DNA from 4 places in the Bacillus pretiosus genome. Region 2 is predicted to be linked to each of the others. Evidence: riboswitches for the same ligand, from Rfam matches in the RefSeq annotation. Region 2 holds a riboswitch; each other region holds the start of a gene.
The links. Region 2 has a riboswitch for S-adenosylmethionine ahead of mtnW (2,3-diketo-5-methylthiopentyl-1-phosphate enolase). Riboswitches for the same ligand answer to the same signal wherever they lie in the genome.
Positions count from the first base shown of each region.

Region 1: it holds a riboswitch for S-adenosylmethionine, as region 2 does, so the genes downstream of both, ACU8YW_RS01070 (ABC transporter permease) here and mtnW (2,3-diketo-5-methylthiopentyl-1-phosphate enolase) in region 2, are expected to answer to the same signal.
Region 3: it holds a riboswitch for S-adenosylmethionine, as region 2 does, so the genes downstream of both, ACU8YW_RS15760 (M20 family metallopeptidase) here and mtnW (2,3-diketo-5-methylthiopentyl-1-phosphate enolase) in region 2, are expected to answer to the same signal.
Region 4: it holds a riboswitch for S-adenosylmethionine, as region 2 does, so the genes downstream of both, ACU8YW_RS16320 (hypothetical protein) here and mtnW (2,3-diketo-5-methylthiopentyl-1-phosphate enolase) in region 2, are expected to answer to the same signal.

Region 1 is NZ_CM129593.1:181,516-186,867, reverse strand. Features, by position in the region: gene ACU8YW_RS01080 (ABC transporter ATP-binding protein) at 1-147, opposite strand, end outside; gene ACU8YW_RS01075 (ABC transporter permease) at 104-1,108, opposite strand; gene ACU8YW_RS01070 (ABC transporter permease) at 1,125-2,042, opposite strand; SAM riboswitch class I at 2,177-2,282, opposite strand; gene ACU8YW_RS01065 (DUF3951 domain-containing protein) at 2,679-2,813, shown strand; gene ACU8YW_RS01060 (hypothetical protein) at 2,832-3,335, opposite strand; gene ACU8YW_RS01055 (hypothetical protein) at 3,610-4,056, shown strand; gene ACU8YW_RS01050 (multidrug effflux MFS transporter) at 4,090-5,340, opposite strand.
Region 2 is NZ_CM129593.1:3,897,369-3,902,720, reverse strand. Features, by position in the region: gene ACU8YW_RS19875 (hypothetical protein) at 1-95, opposite strand, end outside; gene mtnD (acireductone dioxygenase) at 406-918, opposite strand; gene ACU8YW_RS19865 (methylthioribulose 1-phosphate dehydratase) at 896-1,534, opposite strand; gene ACU8YW_RS19860 (2-hydroxy-3-keto-5-methylthiopentenyl-1-phosphate phosphatase) at 1,531-2,190, opposite strand; gene mtnW (2,3-diketo-5-methylthiopentyl-1-phosphate enolase) at 2,187-3,431, opposite strand; SAM riboswitch class I at 3,496-3,601, opposite strand; gene ACU8YW_RS19850 (pyridoxal phosphate-dependent aminotransferase) at 3,666-4,844, opposite strand; gene ACU8YW_RS19845 (carbon-nitrogen family hydrolase) at 4,859-5,352, shown strand, end outside.
Region 3 is NZ_CM129593.1:3,067,943-3,073,294, forward strand. Features, by position in the region: gene ACU8YW_RS15745 (alpha/beta fold hydrolase) at 1-395, shown strand, start outside; partial or broken gene ACU8YW_RS15750 (IS6 family transposase) at 721-858, opposite strand; partial or broken gene ACU8YW_RS15755 (Lrp/AsnC family transcriptional regulator) at 950-1,342, shown strand; gene ACU8YW_RS15760 (M20 family metallopeptidase) at 1,478-2,683, opposite strand; SAM riboswitch class I at 2,772-2,874, opposite strand; gene ACU8YW_RS15765 (DEAD/DEAH box helicase family protein) at 2,950-5,259, opposite strand.
Region 4 is NZ_CM129593.1:3,187,874-3,193,225, reverse strand. Features, by position in the region: gene ACU8YW_RS16340 (ABC transporter ATP-binding protein) at 1-401, shown strand, start outside; gene ACU8YW_RS16335 (ECF transporter S component) at 374-1,075, shown strand; gene ACU8YW_RS16330 (YwiC-like family protein) at 1,259-1,981, shown strand; gene ACU8YW_RS16325 (hypothetical protein) at 2,014-2,205, opposite strand; SAM riboswitch class I at 2,328-2,426, shown strand; gene ACU8YW_RS16320 (hypothetical protein) at 2,467-2,784, shown strand; gene ACU8YW_RS16315 (SWIM zinc finger family protein) at 3,038-3,427, shown strand; gene ACU8YW_RS16310 (NAD(P)H-dependent oxidoreductase) at 3,451-4,026, shown strand; gene ACU8YW_RS16305 (group-specific protein) at 4,023-4,376, shown strand; gene ACU8YW_RS16300 (short-chain fatty acid transporter) at 4,417-5,352, opposite strand, start outside.

The DNA.
Region 1 (5,352 bases), 1.5 Mb from region 2:
AACACTTTTTCCTGAACCACTTTCTCCTACAAGTGCAACGATTTCACCTTCATTAATAGAAAAGGAAACATGCTTCACAATTGCTTGCTTACTACTCTCTTTTTCAACGACCAATGTTACGTTTTCTAAAGATAAGAGCTGTCCCATGTTTTTTCTCCTTTCGATTCCGTTTTACAATCTTCGGATCAATTGCATCTTGCAAACCATCACCAATTGCATTAAATGCAAACATAATGAGTGCAATCATGATTGCTGGGAAGAATAATTGCCACCATTCTCCGCTTAGTAATGTCCCGAGTGCATCGTTCGTCATCGTTCCCCAGCTCGCTGCTGGTGATTGCACTCCGAGTCCGATAAAGCTTAAAAATGATTCTGAGAAAATAGCTGCTGGAATTGTAAATGATAAATTTACGATAATAATGCCTGTTAAATTCGGAATGATGTGTCCGTATATAATCTTCATATGCGATGTACCTAATCGCTCTGCTGCAATAACAAATTCTCTTTGCTTTAAAGATAATACTTGTGCCCTAACGAGACGTGCCATGCCAATCCATCCTGTTAATGCAAGGGCAATAATAATTGTAAAAAGCCCTGGTTTCATAACGATTAATAATAAAATAACAATTAATAAATATGGGATACCGTATAACACTTCAATCCCTCGTACAATCCACTCATCAATTAACGTTCCAAGGCGACTACGTCCTCTCACATATCCACTAAAGCCCCCGATTAGTACACCTATTCCTATATCAAGAGCCGCTGCCACTAATCCAACTGTTAGTGAAATTTTCCCTCCAGCCCAGGTGCGCGCCCATATGTCCCTTCCTAAATCATCTGTTCCGAACCAATGCTCACTACTAGGTGGGAGGTTTGTTGCTTCTTTTACTTGTTCACTCGCAGTAAATGCCGTTAAACTTTCGCCAACCAGTGAGAAAATAATAATTAGTAATAACGTCACTGCCCCTAAAACTGCTATAGGGTTTGATATAAACTTGCGAAACACTTCCTTCTTTCGACTAATCGTTTGCTGATCTTTATTTATCGTTAATTCTTTTTTCTCCTCATTCGTTAATAACTGTTTATTGATTTCATAAGCTCCCATTTAAATGCCCCCCTCCTTACGTAATAGAACGAATACGCGGATCCACAATACGGTGAATAATATCTGTAATGAAAATACAAGAAATTAATAATGCACTATAGAAAATCGTTGTTCCCATAATGACCGGATAATCCCGGTTAAAAATGCTATCTACAAAATATTTTCCTAGACCAGGAATGGAAAATATTTTTTCAATAACGAAAGTTCCTGTTAAAAGTCCAGCCATTAACGGTCCAACAAATGTAAGTACCGGAACAATCGCATTTCGAAGAGCATGTCTTATAATGATTTTCTTAATTGGTATGCCTTTCGCTCTCGCTAGCTTAATATAATCACTCTGCAAAACTTCAATCATATTAGAGCGAACAAATCTTGTAATAACCGCGATTGGTCCTAACGCTAATGCGAAGGATGGCAATACCGTATGTTCGAATGTGCCCCAAGACGCTACTGGTAAAAGTTCAAATTGTATAGCAAATACTTGTATAAATAGTGGTGCTAAAATAAAACTTGGAATAGAAATACCGAGAATCGCAAGTAAGCTCACACTATAATCAATTACTTTCCCATGATATAGAGCTGCAAATGTACCTGCTGCAATTCCGACTAATAATGAAATAACAAGTGCTTGTAAACCAATAATCGCTGATGGACCAAATCCTGTCGTTATAATTTCTGATACACCTTGACCTGTGGATTGAACAGATTCACCAAAATCAAAATGAACTACGCCATCTAAATAAGCAACATATTGATTCCATAACGGTTCATCAAGGTGATACTTCGCTCTCATGTTTTGTATCACTTCTTCAGGAAAGATTTTCGCATCTGATGAAAATGGATCCCCTGGAATGATATGCATAATCAAAAATGTTACTGTTGTAATGACCCATAGCGTGAACACCATAACCGATAGTTTTTTAATAACATACACTTCAATAACCCCCTAAACAAATGTATTTACTTTGTTTTATTGACATATTTGTTCCTATTACTTTTCCGCTTCTTAAAACACAAAAAGCCTTGATCTTAAGAAATAAGATCAAGGCTTAATAAACGAAGGCCCATCACTTATCTTTCAAGACTTGCTTGCTGGAATTAGCACGGTGTTCCTGTTACAGAACCCGCTGCTGAGGTGTCATAGGGCCAGTCCCTCTACCTCTCTGGATAAGTAAATTGCTATATTATTATTTGGTTCAAATTGTATATTTTGAATTATAATTCTGAAAAAATGAAAAGTCAATCAAATTGGATATATTTAGAAAAATCAGTTTTCAATCCTTTTATCGAAATTACAGTTTTCTCTTATAATAAAAAGAAATAATATTAAAGAAGTTATAAGATGGATCCCTTGCTTCTTGCTACTATAGGATTACCATTAACAATCGTTATACTTGTCATCATCGGGGTCTATAAAGTGAAACTTTAATCAGTGGGGGCATCCCCCACTGATTATTAGTTGAACCAATCGGGCTTTTAGGGGCAGTGGATCCCCTACCTAACTTCTTTGCTTTCACTGAATTTTGAGGTGGGGGTCTTACTGCCCGGCAAATAGCGGGATAAACTCTTTATTAAAAAGAAACGTATCACTTCTTTTTATACTCCATTCGATAATATTACCAGACAAACAATCTCTGAATTTCACGAAAAACAAAATGTATTAGTATCCGAGGATGAAGACGGAGATGGTAAGAAGAAAAAATAACCTTGCGCGTACGCAAGGTTATTTTTTCGTTTCTGCTTGAAAACGTTTATAGTATGTTGATGCTGTTGCAAAGTTAATTTCTATATCACGAATCAATGATGAGTCTTCTTCTTTAGCTAACTTCTGTAATTTTTTCATTGCTTGTTCCGATTCATTCAAGAAACCAGCGTATACCTCATGTTCTTGCTCTTTCGACTTTGGAACACGAATTTCTTTACGTATATTATCAATATCTTCTAACATGCTAGTCGTTACCTTTTGCACATCTTCTTTATATGTAGCATTCGTTATTTCCTTACCGCCCTTTTCTTTTGCCACTTCAAATAACTGTAGTGCTTTATTAATTTCTTTATTCATTTTCATATCGTATTTTTCATGTACTGCACGGTATTCTTTCATCTCTTCTGTTTGCTCAGTAGATTGCTCTACCTTTTCTTTCGGTTCTTTCGTATCTTTATTTCCATTACATCCTGCTAGAAGGATCATACTTCCCATTACAGCAATACCCAAAACCTTCTTCATCTCTTCTTCTCCTTTTATCTACAGCTACTACTCATTATAGTTTCTTTTATCTCCACTTGTTATTATACCGAGAACATCCTACTTTTTACACTTAAGACGCTACCTTAATATACATGCCTACATTTTTGTCACAGTATCGTCACTTTATGCAAATAACTTTTGCACTGCTTTACTACATCACCTTACAAAACTGTAAGCACACATAAAGAACAAACCATGCTAGACTTACATATGCATAACGCAAACATATGTAAGTTTTTAAGGAGAATCATCTATGTACAACACAATGCCTTTTATGGGAGAAGATATTCGTGTCCTTATTCGTGAAAAATCACTTCATATCGAAAATACAGAGAGCCTTCGCCGCGTATTAAAAAAGAAACATGCTCCATTTAAGTTAGCCCAATATTTAAAACAACAACATACAAATCAATTTCATACCGTGCTAAATATATCAGATAAATCATTAACAATCGAAATCATCGGTCATGTCTACATTGGAAACTTCGCAGATATCTTAAAAGAAATCCCACGTATACCGAAAATTGCTCCTATTATCGTTAAAAAAGCGTATAAAATTACCGACCATACCGATATTATCGACTGCGGGGAAAAAGAAGTCGATAGTAATCGCTGGGTGTGGGATAAACTTGCTGTTTTATATGATACGATCATGAATAATATGTATGAGGTATTTCAAAGAAATGAAAAAAAGAACTGATTCAAATATTCCCTTTGAATCAGTTCTTTTTTGTTAAGCCTCTAAATTTTGTCTTTGTTGTAGTTCAAACTGCTTTTCACTTCTTCTGGCCATAAATAGATAACATAATACAGCACCAATTTCACAAAGAGCTATTACAACCCCCATCGGTAATGCGGTGTTGCTTCCACCAATACCTACTAACGGTGCAACAAGTGCTCCTGAAATAAATTGTAATAAACCTAATAAAGCCGACGCTGTTCCTGCAGCTTGTTTCTGATTTCTCATCGCTAATGAGAACCCAGTTGTTGATACAACCCCGACACTTGATACGACAAGGAATAACGAGCATAAAACACCAATTAAACCTATTCCTAGTAAGATTGTCAGTAGTAAAGATAAACCACCAACGGCTGCAATAATAATACCGGAAACGAATAACGTTTTCTCATTCACTTTCCCTGCTAAACGGCCCGTAACCTGACTAGCAATAATAATACCGATACCGTTAATCGCAAAGAATAAGCTAAATTGCTGTGGTGATGCTCCGTATATGTTCTGCAACACAAATGGTGAGCCCGAAATGTAAGCAAACATTGCCGCCGTTACTAGCCCTTGTGATAATGCATATCCCATAAACAAACGATCTTTTAACAGTTTTCCATACGTCGCCAATGTCCCTGACAAACCACCTGTTTCTCTTTCTTCAGGAGGTAATGTTTCACGTAATACGAAAGTAGCTGATATTAACATGAATACACTAATTGCTCCGAGAACGATGAAGACACCGCGCCATGTTGTGAACTGTAGTAATTGTCCCCCTATAATCGGTGCCAAAATAGGCGCTGCTCCGTTTACTAACATGAGCAGTGAGAAAAACTTCGTCATTTCAGAACCTGAATACATGTCACGTACCATTGCACGTGATATAACAATCCCGGCCGATCCTGAAGCCCCTTGTAAGAAGCGCAATAACACTAAACTCCAAATAGATGGTGCAATAGCACAAAGTAAAGAAGAAGCAACATAAATAATAAGAGCGATAATAAGAGGTTTGCGCCTTCCGTAAATGTCACTAATTGAACCAACAAATAATTGTCCTACTGAAAGCCCAAGCAAACATGCTGTCAATGTAAGCTGTGCAAGAGATGCGCCTGTTTGTAAATCATCTGTTAATTTTGGTAAAGAAGGCAAATACATATCAATAGATAATGGCCCAATCGCCGTAAGTGTCCCTAATACAAGAATCATCCATAACCTATTTGTCTTGACAGGTTTATATATTTCGTGATTAACTCCATTCACTTTTCCGTTCAC
Region 2 (5,352 bases):
AAAACACCAACTTCTAACTCTTCCATAATAGCTCCTAGAATAACAGGAAGTGCTCCACACGTAACCCCTAGTATAAGTGCGATAAGTAAACTCATGATTATCCCCCTCTGTTTGCGATATTCTTTTCCTTTTTATTTAATAGTAGTATACCATACGTAAAACAGAATTTTCAGAAAAAATTCAAAAAAAGTTCAATAAATGTTCAAAAAGTGTTCAGAAATACACTTAAAAAATAGAAGGGGGAGGTTGTTTTTTTTGAACGAAAGGAATCGTATAGTTAGGTACATAAAAAATCAGGCTTATTTCATTTTTTGAAATAAGCCTGTTCCATAGGAGGATGTATATATGTAGAGTGAATAAAAGGTTGGAAAAGGGGATCCAAGTCCTTTTATTCAACTAACTACCTTAATAAATTGGAACCCAGCCTTCAGTTGTAACAAAAATACGAATAGCTACAACTTGACGATCATCTTGCAAGGTAAAATAGTGTCTTGCATTTTCTGGAACAGATATGAGATCGCCTGGCTCAAGTTCAACGTCAAAGAATTTGCCATCTTTTCCTTCAATGGCAAAGATGCCATGTCCACTAACAATAAAGCGAACTTCATCATCGGTATGATGGTGTTCTTTTTGGAAATTAATTAATAATTCGTCAAGGTTAGGTGTGCTATTTGAAAGTGAAATTACATCATGTGCTTTATAACCTCGGCGCGCTGAAACATCAGCGATTTCTTTTGAAAACACAGCTAATATTTCAGCCTTGTTTTCATCTGTTAACGAATAATTTTCATTTAAATAAGTAGGAAGTTTAGAGATGTTCCATTTCTCATATAAAACGCCTTCCTCTTGTAGAAATTTAGATACTTCTACTTCATTTTCTATGCGAGTATTTACTTCATGAATACGAATTTGCACCATTAGAAACGCCTCCTTGAATTGATAATAGTTTTATATGAAATTGGAATAAAAACTCATAAGCTTCTAATCTTTTCTTTGCATCAAAGCTATCTCGGCCCCATACGGTAATACCGTGGTTACGAATTAATACTGCTCCCGAATCTCCTTGTATGTGCTTTCGGAAGTTTTCTCCAAGCGTTGGGATATGGGCATGGTTTTCGATAATAGGAATGTGAATTGTTGCACCTTCTTCCCAAATATCGAGAGCTTTAATAATTTCTTGATTTTGAAGGGTGACTGCATCACTATATAAATTTGTGATGACATTATTATCAGTTGTATGAACATGAAGTACGCACCCAGCATTCGTATTGTTATAAATATGTGTATGCAATATTGTTTCTGCTGAAGGGCGTAATTCAGTCTCTAATACGGGAACCCCTAGATGATCTACTAATAGAAAATCATCTGGAGTAGTTTTTGTTTTATCTTTACCACTTGCTGTAATAAGAAAAGTAAGTGGCTCATGACTAACCTTTATAGAAATATTACCACTCGTTGCTGGAAACCAATTTCGTGTTGTTAATTCTTTTTTTATCTCGCTTAAGTCATACCATTGACGAAAAAGTTGTTTCATGATTTCACCTCCAACAAATGTTTTAATTGGGTTTGAACATCGTGAAATGTTTCAAACGGTGTATAAGCAATATAATTCTCTTCACACTTTGTAATAAGGAAGTCGCGAGCGAATACTTTATCTGCTTGTTTCGCAGCTTGTAAATCAGTAATTGAATCACCAATCACAATATGGAAGTCATTCGTATCACTTAACTTACGGATTAAAGATGATTTGCATAATCCGCAATGATTTTGACAATGATGATCACAAGGATGAGGCCACTTAACTGTAATGAATTCACTTGAAAAGTCTGTTTCATTACAGTAAATTTGCTCTTTTGGAATGATTCCTTGTAAGAGTGGATAGACGAAGAAATCCATTCCACCTGATATAACGTAAAAAGAAATGTTATTTTCATTTACAAATTGTATAAATTCATGAAAACCACTACGGATTTCAGCAGTTTTTATTAAAAATTGAATCATATCATCGTGTAGACTAGTAGGTATTAATTGAAATAATTGAGAAACACCTTCTTGAATAGACAGCTCTTGTGATAAAATTCTATTCTTTACTTCTTCGGCTTCTGGTGGTGCGAATTTTTCCATAATGGACATAATGTTATCATTATTTGTAATCGTGCCATCGAAATCACAAAATATTTGAATACTCATAATTTCACCCCATGAGAGGGATTTCCCCATATTTGTAGTGCACTATGCAAATTTATGTCATCTACTTCATGGAGTGGTGTATTTTGCAAAGTAGCATTAATTGCAGTACGGAAAGCTTTACCGCCCCCTTGCGCCCCACTTGGATGTCCATGTATCCCGCCGCCAGCATTAATAACAACATCTTTACCGAAATCTCGTAGAATAAAGGGAACGAAACCAGGGTGAATACCAGCAGACGGAACAGAAAAACTCTTCTTGAAAAATGCATCGTCTTCAGTTAAATGTTTTGAGATGGCAAGAGCCTCCTCTTTTTCTAGTGCAACACTTCCGTATGGAGATGGGAATAATGAAAAGTCAGCCCCAGCATAACGTAGTAGCTTTCCTAGTAATAATGGAGAGGAAACTCCATATAACTTGGATGATGAATAAGCACCACTTACAGCAGGGTGTGCCATAATAGGAACTGGGATTTCATCATCTTCTGCAAGTGATTGTAGTACATCTAGTCCGTAAGCAAATACATTAAATAATAGAATATCTGCCCCAGCTTGCACTGCGCGTTTCGCATTTTCTTTTAAATCAAAAGTTCGTCCTGTTAAATTTACGGCATATAACGTTTTATGTCCGTATGTTTCATATACGGATTGTAAAACTTCTTTTCCAGATACAATGCGTTTCGTAAGTGGTGTTAATGTATTCTCAAATAATATTTCATCATCTTTTACTATATCTACACCACCAATTGCTTGATCGCGTAATTGCGTTTTTAAATACCCAATATTTCGTCCAATCATTCCTTTAAAAATACTCATTAAAAGGGGACGCTCATGCACTTGTAAAAGATTTCGAATACCATCTATCCCGAATTTTGGACCAGGGAAATATTGTTTTAACTCGTCTGAAAATGTTAAGTCGATTAATTTCACTTCACCATCAAGTGATAGCTTTCCGAATGTAGTTGTTAAAATTGCTGGTAAGTCCGGACTGAAGTTTAATAACGGATATTCGATTTTAATAATCCCGCGTTTAACTTTTTTACGTAAATAAGAATTGGTATGTTCTTGTTCAGCTAGTTCCTCAACATGAATGACGTTGCCTTTATGCTGTTTTAATTGTTCTTGCAATAAGTGTGGCAAATGAGTCCAAGAGCCAATTGTTAAACCGAGTGCAATTTGCTCGGCTTTTTTTTCTAAGTTATGTGAATCATCATGGATTAAATACGTTGCTATAATTCCGCTCATTGTTAAAACCTCCTAGTTAAATAAAAAAACCTCTCAGCTAAGGAGAGGTTTTTTTACAACCAGCTCCTTATCTGTCAGCATAATGCTGCGAGAATTAGCACCGTGTCTACAATTGTAGATCGGTTGCCGGGTTTCGTCGGGCTCGTCCCTCCACCTGCTCTTGATAAGAAGTATTTAGAAATGTTTAAATTTTTAAGATAACTGAATTTTGTCAGATATTTTTCATGTTGTCAATTACTTTTTGAAAAAATTTAATTTATCAATTCGATTAATGGCTTCTCTTAATCTATCTTCTGTATGCAAGAGACCAACACGGACATACCCTTCGCCATGTTCACCAAATCCAACACCAGGAGCAACTGCAACGTGTGCTTTTTCTAGTAAAATATTAGAAAATTGCTCAGATGTATATCCTTTCGGAACAGGAAGCCATGCAAAGAATGAGCCTGTTGGAATGTCTACATTCCAACCAATTGAGTGACAAGCTGAAACAAGAGCGTTTCTTCGAGATTCGTAACTATTTACAAGGTCTATTACGCAAGACTGTGAACTTAATAGTGCTTCGCGGGCAGCATCTTGAACTGCACCAAAAATACTAACATACATATGATCTTGTAATAAGTTAATTGTCTCAATCACACTTTCATTCCCCACAGCAAAAGCGATGCGCCATCCAGCCATATTGAAAGTTTTCGATAGAGTGTAAATTTCAATACCTGTATTTTTAGCACCGTCTGCTTGCAAGAAACTAACAGGTTTTTGACCATCGAATCCAATAGCACCGTAAGCAAAATCATGAACGACTAATATATTATGTTCATTAGCAAAATGAATGGTTTCATCAAAGAAACCTTTTGATGCAGTAGCACCGGTAGGATTATTTGGATAGTTTAAAAACATTAACTTTGCACGCTTAGCGGTAGTGGCATCAATTTTTGTATAATCTGGTAAAAAATTATTTTCTGTAATAAGCGGCATTGTTTCAAATTGTGCTTTTGCTAAAGCAACTCCTGATAAATAATCTGGATAGCCTGGATCTGGAACGAGAATAGTATCACCAGGGTTTGTAAAACAAAGTGGTAATTCTACTAATCCAGCTTTTCCACCAAACAAAATAGCAACTTCTGTTTTTGGATTTACTACTACATCATATTCGCGTTGATAGAATGTTGCCACGGCTTCTTTTAAACTTTCGTGTCCGCGAAATGGTGGGTATTTATGATGAATGGTCTTTTCAGCAGCATCTTGTAAAGCTTTTACGATATGCTGCGGTGTTGGTTGATCTGGATTACCTTGACCTAGATTAATAACATCGTGACCATCTGCAACGACTTTGTTAACTTTTGCAACAAGTGAAGCAAAAAATTGTGTAGGCAATGATGTTACTATCTCAGAAGGTTGAAATAATTTCATACTTTCCACCTCTTTTGAAAGTTGTTACAATTCTAGTGACAAATGATATAATCTTTCCAGTATTTTGTAAAGAAAAAATTAAGAATGGGGCTGACAAAATGAAAGTCGCATGTATTCAAATGGATATTGTCTTTGGAGATGTAGAAAAAAATATTGAGAATGCTAAAAATAAAATAAGCGAAGCGATGAAGGAAAGACCAGATGTGATTGTCTTACCAGAACTATGGACAACGGGATATGATTTAACGAGGCTTACTGAAATTGCAGATAGGGATGGATTGCAAACGAAAGAAAAGCTGAAAGAATGGTCGAAGCAATATGGTGTACATATTGTCGGTGGGTCTATAGCGAAGCAAACAGAGCAAGGTGTTACAAATACAATGTATGTGGTAAACAAGGAAGGAGAACTGGTCAATGAATATAGTAAAGTGCATTTATTTCAGCTTATGGATGAACATAAATATTTAATCGCTGGAAATAGTACAGGTGAATTTAAGTTAGATGATGT
Region 3 (5,352 bases), 830 kb from region 2:
AATATAGATTTCGACGTATTACAAGTTTCGTTCTAAAATATATGGAGCCCGCCCGTTTGGAAAAAGAGCTAATTCAAACCAATAGCTTCAGAACATCGAGTCAATTATTGAGTAATTACGCTCATTCTGTGGTCCGTGATTTAAAATCCCCCCGTATACGCAAAACTAACGCTACGGTCATGTCTTGCTTAACTATATCAAAATCCATCCAGTTAAATCCCGAGACATGGGATAAGAGGAAAATTAAGATACTATGGGGAGCTTTGGACAAGGATCATCATGTCCCAAAGCAGTTTGAACACTTGGATATTACACGTATTCAGTACGGTCATCAGTTTCCTGTTGAATCTCCTGAACTAACTGCTCAATGGATTTCTCAAGCTGTAACAGTATAAAGGTTCTTTTGATAGTATTGATGGAGGTGTGATTGTCAACACAAATTCAGACTGCTTTTTTAAGGGCTCGTTTTCTGAACTCAACTGAACTTAAATAACCTAAAGTTCCATGTGCATGATGATGGTTAAACTGGTTCTGTTGCAAAGTTTGAAAAAAGCATAAACAGGTTGGTAAATGCAGAACAATGTTTAGGAAGTAGCTAGTAATTGTTGAAGTTCATTGTACGTTGAAAAGGCGGAGTCTCTTTGAAGACTTCGCCTTTGTTTATATAGGGTATGAAAGGTTTCATAAGCGTGCAGATTTACTTTTTACTTTCCAAATTCAATAGATGGGATTGCCATATTTATGACTCCATCGCATGATGGTTGTTGTTTTCACTGAAATACCACGTTCTTTCAGGATTTCAGATACATCACGATAACCGAAAGAAAAACGGCAGTAGTAGCCGACAACTACTAAAATAACATCTTACTTGAATTGTTTTCCTTTAAAATATCTCATGTCCGATTCCCCTAAATCCTGTTTTCTAGAGTGTAGCTTCATGTAGAAAAACTTGTTATATGAAAATGCGAGAATTTCCGTTTCATAAATAGGACGGATCATATCCATGACGCAACCTGCTGTAAAAGAGCGTATTAATAAACTTGAAGATCAAGGAGTTATAGCGGCTTGCCGAACAAAATTTGAGCCTTCTAAAATTAATAAAAACATTCAAGCATTCATCATGTTTAAAACGAGTCAATACTCTGATTTCATCCAATTTTGTAATGCCGCTCCCGAAGTAACTGATTTATATCGAATTAGCGGGGAGTTTAATTATATGATGAAGGTCATGAGCGATTCGATGGATTCTCTCGCTACATTTTTAGACTCCTTAATGCAATTTGGATTATCGTCTCCTTTAATTGTTTTAAAGAGTGAGTTTGAGGAGAAATTGTCGTTCTGATAAGAGGGTACTAAGATAAAGATACCGAGTGTATGTGGGAAAATTCTTATATAATATAAAAAGAACCAGCCATAGGCTGGTTCTTTTTTCATTCAATTTCCTACTAGAAAATCCAGAGATACGTCTCCTTCTCACCTACCCCTGATTTCTCTGCGCCTCTCTAAACTCCTCCTTCACCTTCTCTAACAGCCCTTCTTCCGTAATTAATCGATACGCTGTATTTGCTAGTGCTTTTGCGGATGTAATTAACGCTTTATCTCCAAGTTCTGAACGTGCTGCTTCTCTAAATTCATTCGTATGCGCAATTAAGTCATCTGGACCGATTTTAATGTACGGATGAATTGTTGGTACGACTTGACTTACGTTTCCTGCGTCTGTTGAGCCGATGCCAAATCTTTCTTTCCGATTTACGTCTTCACCTTGTAATTCTAGTTCTTCGGCTACGACGTCATTATATGTTTTTGTTACGAGTAGTTCATCGATTTCGTTTTGGAATTGATGGATTTTCACTTTTGCGCCTGTTGCTAACGCTGCTCCTTGTGCGATATTTTTTACTTTTTCTGTTACTTCTGCACATCTTTTTCGCGTTGCTGCACGGATGAAGAACCTTGCTGATGCGTAGTCAGGAATAATATTAGGTGCTTTTCCCCCCTCGGTAATAACGCCATGAATTTTCACATCTGATGGAAGTTGTTGGCGAAGTGCGTTAATACCGTTATAAAGTTGAATTATCGCATCTAATGCGTTAATCCCTTCTTCAGGTGAAGCTGCGGCGTGAGCTGTTTTTCCGTAAAAATGAAAATCAAGTGGATCGACTGCTAGTGAAGGGCTCGTTGGCGCTGTTTTTCCGCTCGGATGAATCATAAGTGCCGCATCAATATCTTTAAATAACCCCGCTTTTACATAACTCGCTTTCGCACTACCATTTGGTCCTCCTTCTTCGGCTGGAGTACCAAACACGACAACTTCTCCGCCAATTTCTTCAAGCGTTTCTGATAATGCGATCGCGGCCGCAACGCTAATTGTGCCAATTAAATTGTGACCACACGCATGACCAAGTCCTGGTAAAGCGTCATACTCAGCTAAAAATGCGATAACTGGCCCTTGTTTTCCTGAACTTTTTCGCGCGATAAATCCTGTTTCATGTCCAGCTATATTGTGCTGCAGCTGAAACCCTGCACTACCTAGTAATAAACTTAACGTTCTTGATGCGTAAAACTCTTGGTTACCAATCTCCGGATTCGCATGAATATCGTGACTTGTTTCTATGTACTTTTCCTTATTTCTTTCTATACTCTCTTCAATTGTTTTTCTTTGTGACGTTACTCCAGTCGCTCCCATTTCTCTTCCCCCTTATATTTTCACATAAAAAAGCCTCTTTCTAAAAGATAGAAAGAGGCTTCTGCATTTACAGTCAAAATGAGCTTCTTTCTTATCTTTCAAGTTACCTTGCTGGAATTGGCACAGTATTCATAAAAGAATCCGCTGCCGAGGTGTCATAGGGCCAGTCCCTCAACCTCTCGTGATAAGAATTTTCATAAGATTATATTAAATTATATTCATTCTATGTTCATTCCAATTAAAAGTCAAGGAATTCCTATCCGAATTTACCGAATATCTAAAAATCCTTTTAACACACCAATTGTTTCCGGTGCTTGTAATCTTGCACATACGTACGGAAATTCCATACTACCTTCAAACATCATTTGAGATGTGAGCGGTGCTCCTGCCCAAAAGATTTCATCATCGATTACGATAAACGGGAATGCTTTATTTTGTCTTTGTAACTTTACATTTTTTAACGGAACTGGTCCATCACTATACACTGTTATTTGCGCATTTGTACGCATTAACGCTTGCCAGACTCGCTTATCCACTTGCTTTGTACTTGGAAGTGAAATAATAATTTTTCGTTTTGCGGCTAAAATATCTTTCAATAACCCTTTCGGCTCTTCAAGATTCATTTCCATAAACCAGCGTAAACGTTTCGAAATTTTCCGCTCCCACAATTGTCTTGATGTCGTACGATCATACACATCTCCGTGACGTTCTATATGAGCTGTTAATTGTGATAACGCTTGTTTTCTCGAAAGGTTTTTACGCATATAATGACAATCTGATAATTGAATGAACTTCCCTCTTGCCCTTGTCACTGCAACGTTGACGAGGCGATGATTTTTATGGTCAAAGAATAACACGCCAGGTCGTTCTTGCGGATAACTATCAACCGTATCAAATATCATCATATCTCTTTCAGAACCTTGAAACTTATGAACCGTCGCCGCTAAAACTGGTATGTTTTGATATTTCGTTCTCTGCAACATTTCTCTAATACACGTTGATAAAAAGCGGGATTGTGCCCTGTAAGGTGTAACAACACCGATCGATTGAACACCATCTAACAGTCCGATTAACATCATTTGCATCGCTACTAAACCAGACATAATGTTAAATCGAGAACCAGAAGCAGCGTCCTTTAACGAAAAGGCTCCCATTAAGCTCGTATCAAATAAAACACTTGCCTCATTTGCGAACGGTTGCAATCGCGCAAGTTCTTTACGCTCTGAAACAGACGGATGGTCGTATACTCTATTTTTATAAATAAATGAGTTTGTAAACTTCGATATATCCGCATGCATACGCCTTTGTTCCTGCAACATAAATAGGTTCGGATGTGCTTCTGATTTATTGACAGAATCAACAATCCCAGCATGGTAAAACATATCTTCCCCAAGCCATTTTCGAACGAGTTCATGGTTCGCCATCGCAATTGGAGGTAACTGTAAAAAGTCCCCACAAACGACGATACGTTTTCCAAGTGAAGCTGCTAATGCAATTTGCGGAACATATGCCATACTCACTTCATCTACGACAACTAAATCAAATGTACGCTCATAAATAAGTGAATCAATGGCACATTTCGATAAAGTTGCGCCGATTACTTTTGCATTTTCAATATATTCTTTTTCTACTTCTTTAATTTTCGCTTTTTGCTTTCGAAGATCACTTTCAATCTCTTGTATACGCTTCTTATCAGCAGAAGTCGCTTTATATGATAAAATCTTTTCACGAAGATCTTGTCGTGTTTCTTCTAAATAGAGTCTTTCCTCTCCCCATGATCCGTTCGTCGTTTCAACTAACTTCGACGTAAGTAATGTTTCATGATTTCTTATATGTTCATGTTGACTATAACCGTAACGAACAATTTCACCAGGTTTCCATTTCTTTTTCTTCTCAATTTGCTTCGTTACTTCACTCATTAATACGTCTACTGCCGCATTACTATGAGCTAATACAAGTACCGATTTTCCTTTTTGATAATGCGCCGAAATAATACGTGATAAATTGTAAGACTTCCCTGTTCCAGGGGGTCCCCACACATACGTTGTCGGATTGTAAAATGAACGATATGCCAATTCATTTTTCGGATTTTTCATCTTCTCAATATGTTTCGGACTGCTCGTCCCATCAACAAGACGCTTTATACGATTACGTTTTAGCTTATCTTTATGTGCCTCTTTCAATCGCTCTTGTAGTTGCTCTAACAATTGCCACGGTTCACTGTATAAAACAGCTTCTCGTATTTCACCTTGTATATAATCATTTAATTTCAGTTCTATTTCTAATCCATGTACAGATAATACTTCTCCTGTCGCTTCCTCACCATCAAACTCAATTCGAATTGGTGAACCTTCCGGTAAGCTTACTTCCGATATGAGCTGAAATACGTATACTGTACTTTCATAATCTGTATATAAAAAACGACCGTTCATGATAGAAATTTTACTACCACCTATCGTTTTCCAATGTTTAATTTCATACGCTAATGCATAATGCCACTCTTTCATCGTTGCCGATAATGAAGGAGTTTGAGTAGGTGTATTCATCGTATAATCTCCTTCCTTCTCCCCAAACATACTTTCTCACTATACCATATAACAAGCTAAAATTTGTAAGGTTTTTATCTTGCTTATTTTCTTAATTTTCAATAACATATTGTATATATTTTT
Region 4 (5,352 bases), 710 kb from region 2:
AAGAACGCCATCCGCATGATTGTAGCGGGGGAGAGCAACAACTACTTGCGTTATGTACAACGTTATTATCAAAGCCGACTTTATTGTTACTTGATGAACCGACAAAGGGATTAGATCCGTGGAAAAAAGAAAGAGTAGGAGAGCTATTTAGAAAGCTGCAAAAAGAAGGTACAACAATTGTAATGGCAACGCATGATATTGAGTTTGCAGCGAAATACGTTGATCAATGTATGATGTTATTTGACGGAGCAGTCATTATGAATGACACACCGAAAGAATTTTTTAGTGGCAACTTCTTTTATACAACCTCTATTAATCGATTTATTCGAAAAGAGTTACCATATGCATTAACGTGGGAGGATGTGTACGAAGCGTGTCCAAACGATATGTTGCATTCATAATATGTATTTTTGCAGTAATAATAGGCACACTACTCTTTACTACACTTATCATGGATGGTTATTACATGTTAAGTAGTTTGTTTTTATTAGTTGTTATTATGTTACCGTTTTATATCCGTTTTGAAAGAAAGGCTTTTGTTTCACGTGAAATTGTGCTCGTTGCTGTGTTAGCGGCAATTGCAGCAGTTAGCCGTGTACCATTTTCTATTTTACCAAGTGTACAACCGACTTCATTTGTCATTATCGTTTCTGCAATTGTGTTTGGGAGTGAAACTGGTTTTATGATCGGTGCAACAGCGGCTATCGTATCTAACATCTTTTTAGGACAAGGTCCGTGGACGCCGTGGCAAATGTTTTCTTGGGGCATGATTGGTTTTATAGCTGGATTATTACGTAATACATTTTTAATGAAAAAGCTGTGGGGAAGGCTTCTATACGGATTGTTTGTTGGATTTTTATTTGGCTGGATTATGAACTTATGGGGGCTTCTCGGTTTCATACGTGAGGCAACGTGGGAAGCAGTCGTTTCGTATTATATTGCAAGTTTTTATTTCGATTTGAGTCATGCAATTTCGAATGTTATTTTCTTACTACTATTTAGTACGTCTTGGATTATGATTCTTACGAGATTTAAAAAGAAATACGGCATATTAGATAAGCATAACATGGCATAGAAAAGCATACTCATATAAGGTAGGGTCGCGACTTACATATTCGTTTGCCTCTTTCATGCTTCTTACACATTGTAAGGAGCATTTTTTAATGTCAAGAAATAGTCCAATATATATACGTTACTATATAAAATTATTTGTATAATAGTAGGTGAGAACTGCTTTCAAAAGGGAGGTGTATAGTTAATGAAGTTAGTTATTCCGAAGCAACACGGTGCATGGGCCATGCTCGTTATACCATTTCTATTAAGTGTCATGCTTGGGAAACCTACTATGTATCATATTCCATTGTTTTTAGCTTGGTTCTTTATCTATTTAGCTACGTATCCATTTCTTACGTACATAAAGCAAAAACGAAAAAAAGAGTTTTTACATGCTGCAATTGTATATTTTATCATCGCTTTCGTATTTGGGATGATCTCTCTATTATATGAATGGCGCATTCTTTTATTCATAGCAGTAATGATTCCGTTATTTATAGTAAATATGTATTACGCTCGTCAAAAGAATGAAAGAGCGTTACTAAATGACATTAGTGCGATTATTGTTTTCTGTATTGGTGGTTTAGTTAGTTATTATTTTTCAATGAAACTTATAGATAAAACAGCATTATTTATTGCGCTTATTTCATTTTTATATTTTTTAGGAAGTACATTTTATGTAAAAACGATGATTCGCGAGAAAAATAACCCGAAGTATCGTCTTATATCATGGGGGTATCATATTGTATTAACAGTCATTGTCTTTGCTATCAATCCGTGGTGTTCTCTTATTTTTATACCGAGTGTCATTCGAGCAATTATGTTATATGGCAAAAAAATTTCTATTATAAAAGTAGGGGTTTTAGAAATTGCTAATTCTGTATATTTTTTAATTATAACGGTAATAATTATGAAGTATGCCATTTGAAAAAACTTCCCACCTTATGATGGGAAGTTTTTTCAATCTTGTTCTAAAATATGAACCGTGTAATCACAGCGTTGAATAGCTTGTTCGATCGCATAAAGTGATTGTTCAATACGAGCGCGATTAAAATCTTTTTCAACAGTCTGTAGCGCTTCTTCTAAACAATGTTTTGCTTCTTGTAATGATTGAAAAGAATTTTGGACATATCCGCGAGCATTTTCGTGCATTTCATAATCCTCCTTGCATATTCATATATGTATAGTATGAACAGTAAGGAACAAAATATAATTTGTTATATTTGTTTGACAATTAGAATGAAATTACGTATAGTAAGAATTAAGTGAATATTTTCTTATCCAGAGAGGTGGAGGGACTGGCCCGATGAAACCCAGCAACCGCGATGCAGGTGCTAATTCCAGCAGAACATATTTGTTCTGGGAGATAAGACGAAGATATATACGTAACTTCTTCTTATCGGAGAGGTTTTTTTGTTGCAAAAAAACCGATTACGAAAATTTATATTAAGAAGAAAGGGGTTGCGAAGTACTGTGACACTCGAAAAATACGTAAAACTGCGTAGTACAGTTTATGAATATATGATAGAGCAAGATAAGCCAATATCATTGTTAGATATTCAAGAACATATCGTTTCGCATCATGAAGGAAAATTCACGAAAAAGATGTTACATCAATTTTATTTATCAAGACTATTAGATGAACTGAAACTGGATGGGAAAATTACATTAGCTGATGAATATCTCTATACTGAAAAAGGGGTATTTTATAAGGCGGGAAAAGGGAGCTAAGCTCTCTTTTTTTTGGAGTATGTAGCGTAAAAGACTGCTTAAGCAGCCTGATACAAGGGAATGGTGTTGAGTGTGTAGTGTCAAAGATTGAATGTGCCTGAAAGAGGCACTTCATATCGGCTGCAAATGAAAAGAGACACCTCCGCCGAATAGGTGTCAGTCGTTTTGTCATATAGACTTGCTATTTGACAGTTATTAGAATAACATGCAGGGTTTTGGAAGTCAAAAGGGAATTAAAGGAAGAGGTGTTGTTATGTACGCTTACTTACTAAATGATATAACGAAATGGATTCCTAAGTACATTATGGATAAAGGTTATGAATATTATGAAGAAGGACATGTAGAAGATGTTGAAATACAAGAAAAGAAAATATTTGCTTTTGTTACTGGAAATGCAGGAAACTATGAAGTAATGATTGATCTTGAAAATTTTACAGAAAGTAGCTGCGAGTGTCCATATGAGAATTATTGTAAGCATATGGCGGCAGTTGTTTATGATATTCAAAGTGCTGGTGAGAGTACGGTGAAAGAGAAACTGAAAGATTTAGAAAAGGAAGAGTTACTTACATTATTAAATCGTTTATTACAAAGTTCGAAAAACGTGCAAATTGTAGAGAAGATGTTAAAGAAGGGGAAACTTTAACTTATAGAGGGAGTTGTTATGTAGTGAATGTACTAATTGTATACGCTCATCCTAGTCCTTCCAGTTTTAATGCGGGGATATTAAAGCATGTGCAAAAAGGATTACAAGAAACAAATCATTCGGTTACGGTACTTGATTTATATAAGGAACAATTTGATCCCGTCCTTGTATTTAATGAGGAGAAGAAAAGACGTGATTTAGTAAATGAAGAAGAGACAGCTCGGTACAGAACGTTAGTGGAAGAAGCGGATACTCTTCTCTTCATTTATCCAATATGGTGGTGGGGGATGCCAGCTATTTTAAAAGGGTTTATTGATCGCATTTTCGTAGCTGGTTTTGCTTATAAATATGAAGGTGCCCTGCCGAAAGGCTTATTGAAAGGTAAGAAGGCATGGGTAATTAATACGTTAGACTCACCGTTATGGTACGTCGCACTACTATATCGATCAGCAGATTGGATTATGATGAAGAGAGGTGTTTTACGTTTTTGCGGCATTCGCGATGTAAAACGATCTTTTTTTCAATCTGTGAAAACGAGTAAACGAGAGAAGCGGGAAAAGTGGTTATTACAAATAGAAGAAAAGGCTCGTACGTTATGAATGAAATGGAACGTATTATAAATTGTTGTCAGTATGATAACGAACTTTTTCGTACATATATTAATTGCTTAATCCAATTGAAGAAATGTAGTGAAACGTTTCAACAAATACAGATTCAATTAAGAAATGATTATTTAATAAGAGGAATTTGTGAAAGAGAAGTGGATGAGGTAGTAAGAGGAAGTAAAGAGTATGAAACGTATTTTCTTCCTAAAGCGTTACAGTGGAATTTCTTGAGGGAAAATCCACATCTGATTGAAAAAGTATGTGAAGATTTTTTTGCATTTGAGGCATTACAGCTTACGGATATAGAGTGGAAGATCGTGATAAATTGCGTGGGAAATAAGTGATTTATTATATAAAAAAGCTAGTATAAAACTAGCTTTTCGTTTAAATAAATAAGAAACATAGACTAATGATAAATCCTGCATATAGTAAGTTAACAACGCAAAATCCCATAATATCACGAGCACCTAAACCAGCTATCGCTAATGCCGGTAATGCCCAGAATGGTTGAATCAAATTCGTCCAAGCATCGCCCCACGCAATTGCCATTGCTGTTTTTGCGGCAGGTACACCAAGTTCAGCGCCAGCTGGAATCATAATTGGTGCTTGCACAGCCCATTGCCCCCCACCAGATGGAACGAAAATATTAACGATTCCAGCACTTAAAAAAGTAAAGAGCGGGAAAGTCGTTTCGTTTGAAATGCTAATAAAGTAATTCGAAATAGCCCCTCCAAGTGAAAGTCCTTCACTATTCGCTCCAATCATCATCCCCATAATTCCTGCGTAAAACGGAAATTGAAGTAAAATGCCAGAAGCACTTTTCGTAGAGTCTGAAAAAGCGCGAATATATTGAATCGGAGTACGGTGGAAAATAAGTCCAGCAATTAATAACATAAAAATAACGATGTCTAGCGTAAGGTTAAAGCCTTTCGTATAAAAATAATTGAAAATATAAATGAGACCTAACAATCCAACGCAAAGTGTAATAATGATGCTATTTTCCATTTTTTCGGCGAATGTATTGTTTCCTACTTCTTGCGCGGCAGCTTCTTCATGGAATACGCTAGGATCTACCGTTATCGTATGTTTTTCATCTGGATGCATCGCTTTATTAATGAGAGGCATCGTAACGAGAAAAATAATAACTGGTACAAGTGCGTATGGTGAGAATAACGTTTCTGTTATTGGAATCGCTTCTTTAATACTTCCAGCTGTCGTTTTAATTAACGTTTCGCCGCCTGTTGCTAACGTAAGAGGAATAGAAGCAGAAAGCCCCGCATGCCAAATGAGAAATCCAGAGTAAGAAGAGGCAATGGCTAG